One region of the Janthinobacterium sp. GW823-FHT01H08 genome, then DNA from elsewhere that is predicted to be linked to it. Evidence: predicted binding sites of a transcription regulator. Region 1 holds the regulator's gene; each other region holds the start of a gene.
What was found. The regulator sigma-54, encoded in region 1, starts transcription at its own class of promoters, with help from an activator protein. The targets are predictions, from matches to a motif close to TGGCANGNAANCTGCTTT.
Positions count from the first base shown of each region.

Region 2: AC3RCG_RS04550 (TorF family putative porin) is a predicted target of sigma-54. The motif match lies at 1,190-1,207, and genes of this name have one in related genera.
Region 3: AC3RCG_RS10020 (PEP-CTERM sorting domain-containing protein) is a predicted target of sigma-54. The motif match lies at 869-886, and genes of this name have one in related genera.

Region 1 covers NZ_CM179504.1:816,562-818,824, forward strand. Annotated here, with positions in the region: gene lptB (LPS export ABC transporter ATP-binding protein) at 1-32, shown strand, start outside; gene AC3RCG_RS03630 (RNA polymerase factor sigma-54) at 37-1,515, shown strand; gene hpf (ribosome hibernation-promoting factor, HPF/YfiA family) at 1,585-1,944, shown strand; gene AC3RCG_RS03640 (enoyl-CoA hydratase/isomerase family protein) at 2,076-2,263, shown strand, end outside.
Region 2 covers NZ_CM179504.1:1,021,406-1,023,668, reverse strand. Annotated here, with positions in the region: gene AC3RCG_RS04555 (P-II family nitrogen regulator) at 1-330, opposite strand, end outside; gene AC3RCG_RS04550 (TorF family putative porin) at 342-1,109, opposite strand; gene AC3RCG_RS04545 (accessory factor UbiK family protein) at 1,380-1,634, shown strand; gene AC3RCG_RS04540 (YifB family Mg chelatase-like AAA ATPase) at 1,754-2,263, shown strand, end outside.
Region 3 covers NZ_CM179504.1:2,234,550-2,236,812, forward strand. Annotated here, with positions in the region: gene AC3RCG_RS10010 (tetratricopeptide repeat protein) at 1-168, shown strand, start outside; gene AC3RCG_RS10015 (LOG family protein) at 180-725, shown strand; gene AC3RCG_RS10020 (PEP-CTERM sorting domain-containing protein) at 1,074-1,667, shown strand; gene AC3RCG_RS10025 (YgjP-like metallopeptidase domain-containing protein) at 1,829-2,263, opposite strand, start outside.

The DNA of each region.
Region 1 (2,263 bases):
GGGTCTATCTGGGCGAACACTTCCGCATGTAAGCCAATGAAACAATCATTGCAGCTGCGCACTTCGCAGCATTTGGCACTGACGCCGCAGTTGCAGCAATCGATACGCCTGTTGCAATTGTCTACTCTGGAATTGCACCAGGAACTCGAGCAACTGTTGACGGACAATCCCTTGCTCGAGCGCCTCGACGATCCGCTCGACCGTTCGCTGCGCCTGCTGTCCGACGGGGCCTTGAGCTCCACGGCCGCGCCGGCCGAAGCGCCGCCCCAGCCGCCAGGCCAGGAGGCGCCCGCGGCGCCGGCCGAAGCGGAAACCTTTGACGGCGAGGCGGGCGAGGGCCCGGCCGCCGCGGATGGCGGCGACAGCGACTGGAGCGAAGCGAGCCGGGGCAAGGCGCCCGACGACGAAGATTCCCGCCCGCAACTGGAGGCCCATCACTGCACCCTGCGCGAACACCTGATGGAGCAGATGCGCGTGACGGTGCTCGAATTGCGCGACCGCGCGCTGGTCGAGCTGATCATCGACGCGCTCGACGACAATGGCTACCTGGAAGAGTCGCTCGACGACATCCTGGCGCGTCTGCCGGAAGAGCTGGAAATCGATGCCGACGAGATGCGCACGGCCTTGTCGCTGCTGCAAAGTTTCGATCCGCCCGGCGTGGGCGCGCGCAATGCGTCCGAATGCCTGGCGCTGCAAATCAAGCGCTTGCCGCACATTGCCATGGTGACGCGGCGCATGGCCCTCGTCATCGTGGAAAAGCACCTGGCCTGGTTTGCCCAGCGCGATTTCAACAAGCTGAAAAAAGCCCTCGATTGCGACGATGAAGACTTGCGTGAAGCGCAGACGGTAATTCGCCAGTGCAACCCGCATCCGGGCGCCGTGTTCGCTGCGGACGTGTCCGATTACGTGGTGCCCGACGTCGTCGTCAAGCGCGCGCGCAATGGCTGGCAAGTGACCCTGAACAACGACGTCATGCCGCGCCTGCGCGTCAACGCCATGTACGCCAACTTGCTCAAGCAGGGCAAGGGCGAGGGCGCCATGGGTGCACAGTTGCAGGAAGCCAAGTGGCTGATCAAGAATATGCGCCAGCGCTTCGACACGATTCTGCGCGTGGCGCAGGCGATAGTAGAAAGACAAAAGAACTTTTTCTCGCATGGGGCCGTTGCCATGCGCCCCCTTGTGCTCCGTGAAATAGCTGATACACTGGGTTTACACGAGAGTACTATCTCGCGGGTAACAACTCAAAAGTACATGCTGACCCCGCACGGCATGTTCGAGTTGAAATATTTCTTTGGTAGCCACGTCGCCACCGAAGCGGGGGGCGAAGCGTCATCGACGGCGATACGGGCATTGATCGTGCAACTGACAGGAGCAGAAGACCCTAAAAATCCTTTATCCGACAGTAAGATTGCGGACATGCTGGGGGAACAAGGCATGGTGATTGCGCGACGTACTGTTGCCAAATACCGGGAAGCGTTAAAAATTCCGCCAGTGAGCCTGCGTAAGTGTTTGTAAGTTTTTTTCGGTTCCTCTGCGGGCCGGATACGATGGACCGCACGAACCCGATCATCTTTAGGAGTGTGTATGAATCTCACCATCAGCGGACATCATCTCGAAGTGACACCAGCCATCCGTGAATACGTACAAACGAAGCTGGAGCGCGTGAAACGTCATTTCGATCAAGTTATCGATATCGCCGTGATTCTGACCGTGGATAACCTCAAAGAGAAAGAAAAACGTCAAAAGGCCGAAGTCAACCTGCGTCTGAGTGGCAAAACTGTCTATGTGGAAAGCCTGGCGCACGACCTGTATGCCGCGATCGATACCCTGATCGACAAGCTCGATAGGCAAGTGATGAAATACAAAACCAAAGTGCAAGGGCACGGTAAAGAGGCGATCAAGCATCTGCCAGACAGTTCGGAAGAAGAATTCGCCCCCGCCTAAGCGGCCCGCGACTTTCAACCGGCTGTGATCAACTAAGGGCGCACATTGCGCCCTTTTTTGCGTCCAGCGAAACGCAATGTTCGCCGCGCAGGCGCTAGAATGTTTGCACTTTCACTTCTTTCCTGCCTGCCATGAGCGACCTCGTCCAGATTTCCATCCGCCACCGCACGGGCCACATCGTGCTCGACCGTCCGAAAGCCTTGAATTCCCTGTCGCTGGAGATGGTGCGCGCCCTGAGCGCGGCCTTGCTGGCCTGGCGCGACGATCCGCAGGTGGACGCCGTCGTGATCCGCTCCAGCAGCGAAAAAGCCCTGTGCGC
Region 2 (2,263 bases), 200 kb from region 1:
TTCGTTGCCGGTTTCACCGGTACGGATGCGGATGACTTGTTCCAGGTTGTAGACGAAAATCTTGCCGTCGCCGATTTTACCGGTACGCGCGGCGCCTTCGATCGCTTCGATGGCCTGGTCGACAATGGCGTCATCGACGGCTGCTTCAATCTTGGTTTTTGGCAAAAAATCAACGACATACTCGGCGCCACGGTAGAGTTCCGTATGGCCTTTCTGGCGGCCGAAACCTTTGACTTCGGTGACGGTAATGCCTTGCACATTGATAGCCGACAAGGCTTCGCGTACTTCGTCCAGTTTGAACGGCTTAATGATTGCAGTAATCATTTTCATGGCAGTCTCGCTTAAAAGGTTTTGGATACGGTCAGCACGAGACCGGATTTCGCCAGATTCTTGCCATTCGGTGCCAGCGACGTGATGTTGGCCTTGACGGCGGCCAGAGCCACGGTCACCACGCCGAAATCCTTGGTCACGCCGATCTTGTAATCGTTATAGCTGAGGGAATCGTTGTGCGCGACCTTCTGGCGTCCGGCATGCAGGTTCAGCATGTAGCCATCGTGCACATCGACGTTGGCACCCACATCGAGGTAGCCGCTGTTCTTGCTGTCAGGCACGCCGAACAGATTACTGGTCGAATGCGAGTACTTGATGTAGGCCGGGCCATAGCCGAGCTGGCCGTACAGTTCGAAGGTGTTCGCGTTGGTGCTCAGCCCATTCGAGGGATAGAAGTAGTACAGGCCGCCCACATCGTAGGTGAAATCCTTGCTGATCTCGCCACGTTTGCCACCGTAGATATCCCATTCCAGGTTGGTATCGCCGCCGCCGTCCTTGATCCATTTGATGCTCGACAGCCAGGTCCCCACGTACAAACCCGTCGGGTTGTGGGTATAGTCGGCGCCGCCGCTGATGGCAGGGTCGAGACGACTTTGCGACACGCCACGGTAGCGGTAGTCGCTGGTCAGCGCCACGTTGTAGCTCACCACGTTATCAGGTACGGCTTCGGCCGCAGCAGGCGCCGCCACTGCATCCTGGGCCATGGCGCTGCCGCACAAGGCGGTCATGGCCAGCGTCAACGCTGCAGCTAAAGTCATGTTCTTGGACAGATTCTTCATGGCGATTCCCTTTTATTGAACTTTTAAAGCGGTTGAGGTTTAAAATCTTGGCTGGAGATCACAAAGCGTTCATACCTTCTTTAGCAGAATACGTGCCAGCTCTCTTGCCACCTTGACAGGTGCGTTTCCGGCCATACATACCCTGCAAGCCGCTGGGCATGCGGAAATACGCTGCTGAAGCGTTGTGGATTTGCCTATTTTCGCACCAGATTAACACCGCTGTGCACCGCAATGGTGCGATGCACATGCCGCACCATAAAAGGACTGAACATGGACATGAATACCTTCTTTAACGACTTGCAAGGCAAGATCCACCAGGCCATCGAGAACTCGCCGGCCAAGGATATCGAGAAAAACGTGAAATCGATGATGACCCAGGGCTTCGCCCGCCTCGATCTCGTCACGCGCGAGGAATTCGATATTCAGGCGCAAGTGCTGGCCAAGACCCGCGCCAAGCTCGACGCACTGGAATTGCGCCTGATCGAACTGGAAACGCGTCTGAACGAGCCCAAGGCCAAGGTGTAAGGTTGTAAGGTGACGCCAGCCAGACCACGTTATTGACGGCCTTGCTGGCATAGCTCAAGCCTGACGGCGTTTCACGCGCTAGACTGAGACTGCCCGCGCCCGCGCCACAGGGGAGTCTGATGAGTCTGGCCGTCCTGAAAAGCCGCGCCCTGGCCGGCATGGAAGCGCCCGAGGTAAGTGTCGAAGTCCACCTTGCCAACGGTTTGCCTTCATTTACGATAGTCGGCCTGCCGGATACGGAAGTGAAGGAATCGCGCGACCGCGTCCGTGCCGCGCTGCAAAACTGCGGCTTTGAGATGCCGGCGCGGCGCATCACGGCCAACCTGGCGCCGGCGGACTTGCCCAAGGAATCGGGGCGCTTCGACCTGCCTATTGCCTTGGGTATCCTGGCCGCCTCGGGCCAGTTGCCGGGCGACCAATTACATCACTACGAATTCGCGGGCGAACTGTCGCTCTCTGGCCAGTTGCGGCCCATCCGCGGCGCCCTGGCCATGACCTTTGCCATGCAGCGCAGCCCGGCGGGTGCGCCACGCGCCTTCATCCTGCCGCAGGCGAATGCGGACGAGGCGGCGCTCGTCAGCGATGCCTGCATCTATCCCGCCCACAGCCTGCTCGAAGTCTGCGCGCAT
Region 3 (2,263 bases), 1.4 Mb from region 1:
TATTCGGCGCTCGCGCACAGCGAATATGCGCGCGCATTGAATATGCTCGATGGAAAGAAAAAGCTGGCGGAAGCGCTGGCCTTGTATGAAAAGGCGGCCGAGTGCGTGGCACTGGACGCCAAGGAACGCCTCGAAGTCGAGGCGGCGATCGATGAATTGAAAGGGTAGGGACGACTGTGATCAAGGCTTTATGTGTGTACTGTGGCGCCAACGCGGGCGTCTCGCCGGACTATGCCGTGGCGGCGCGCGAACTGGCGCGCGTGCTGGTGGCGGAAAATATTTCGCTCGTGTATGGCGGCGGAAAAGTGGGCCTGATGGGCGTGATCGCCGATGAAGTGCTGCGCCTGGGCGGCGAGGTAACGGGCGTGATTCCCACCCAGCTGGTGGAACGCGAAGTGGGCCACATGGGCTTGACGCGCCAGTTCATCGTGAAGGACATGCATGAGCGCAAGGCGATGATGGCCAGCCTGTCCGATGCCTTCATCGCCATGCCCGGCGGTTATGGCACCCTGGAAGAACTGTTCGAGATGCTCACGTGGGCCCAGCTGGGCTTGCATGCCAAGCCCATCGGCCTGCTCAATGTCGACCGTTTCTATGATGGCTTGATTGCTTTCGTGCAAAACGGCAAGGAGCAGGGTTTCATCCGTCCGCAGCACGCGGCGTTCCTCAATGCCGACGCCGATCCTGCAGCGCTGGTGCAGCGCCTGAAGGAGTGCGCGCCGTAATGCCGTTTTCGCCTGGCGGTGCGTATGCCGCCAGGCAACTATTTTCCCTGCCGCTTGCAAGGGCCATGCAGTACGCACTGCATGGCTTTTTTATTTCCGCATGGGAAAATTGATCGGGCCTGATGAGTTAATTAATAAAAATATGGCAAAAAAATTGCAGTGATAGCATGTTTTTTTGAAAATGAAGATGATTTTTAAGCATGGCTGTGGTCTACTGGCATGGTTCAAAGTTAGGAATATCGGACACCGACGAGCGTTGTACAGACTCCCAAAAAAAGGTGCCGGTCCATTTCAAGTTGCCACAACCACGCTACTTCATCATCTCGAAAGGATGCTATTTTGAAACCTATGACCCTCTTGCGAGCGACCGCTGTCGCCGCCATTCTGGCCAGCGCTGGCGGCGCCCACGCACAAACCACCATCATCGGCTTCGATCCGCTGGAACAACCCGGCTACTTCGGTTCCGTGTTCAAGTCCTACTCCGAAGGCGGCTACAACTTCGACAGCAGTTTCGGGCTGCTGAGCTCGGCACACCAGAATAGCCTCGCCTACGCCGGTTCGGCCGGTCTCGGTGCGACGCTCCTGTCGACGACGACCCTGAGCCGTGCCGATGGCGGCGCTTTCTCGCTGAGCTCGATCAGCCTGGCCGACTTCGTGAGCTTGCCCGGTTCCTTTGACGTGACCTTCGTCGGCCACCAGGTGGGCGGCGGCACGGTGAGCCAGACCTTCACCCTCGGCGGCGGCCACACCTTCGCCGACTACACGTTTACGGGTTTCAGCAATCTGTTGTCGGCAACGTGGAAGGAAGGCGCCTTGCATACCTTCCAGGTCGACAATATCGCCGCCAGCGTGAGCGCCGTGCCGGAACCGGCCACCTACGGCATGCTGCTGGGCGGTTTGGGCTTGCTGGGCTTCATGCTTCGCCGCAAGAACGCCGCCTGAGCCTGAGCATGGTGCCGGCCATGCCGGCGCGCCTGTAAAAAAGCCGCCCGTTTTACCGGGCGGCCATGCTGACTAGCCAGCGCACTCGAACAATGCCGCCCAGTGTATGCCGGGCGGCATTTTCACGTGGACTTCATGCGCAGACCGTCATGCGCAGCAGTTCATGACCACAGGCGCTGGCCTGACAGGTCGAGCTGGGTCAGGTACAGGCGCACGTCGAATTCGTACTGGTGGTACTGCGGTTCCATATATGTGCACAGCTTGTAGAAGGCCTTGTCGTGCTGCTTTTCCTTGACGTGCGCCAGTTCGTGCACGGCGATCATGCGCAGGAATTCCAGCGGCACTTCCTTGAACATGGTCGCCACGCGGATTTCATGTTTGGCCTTGAGCTTGCCGCCCTGCACGCGCGAGATCGAGGTATGCAAGCCCAGCGCATGCTGGATCACATGGATCTTGCTGTCGAACGCCACTTTGTTGATGGGCTCGGCATTGCGCAGGAATTCATTCTTCAAGTCCTGCACATATTGGTACAGCGATTTGTCGTTGCGCACATCGTGCGCGTTCGGGTAGCGTTTTAACAACACTTCGCCCAGCTT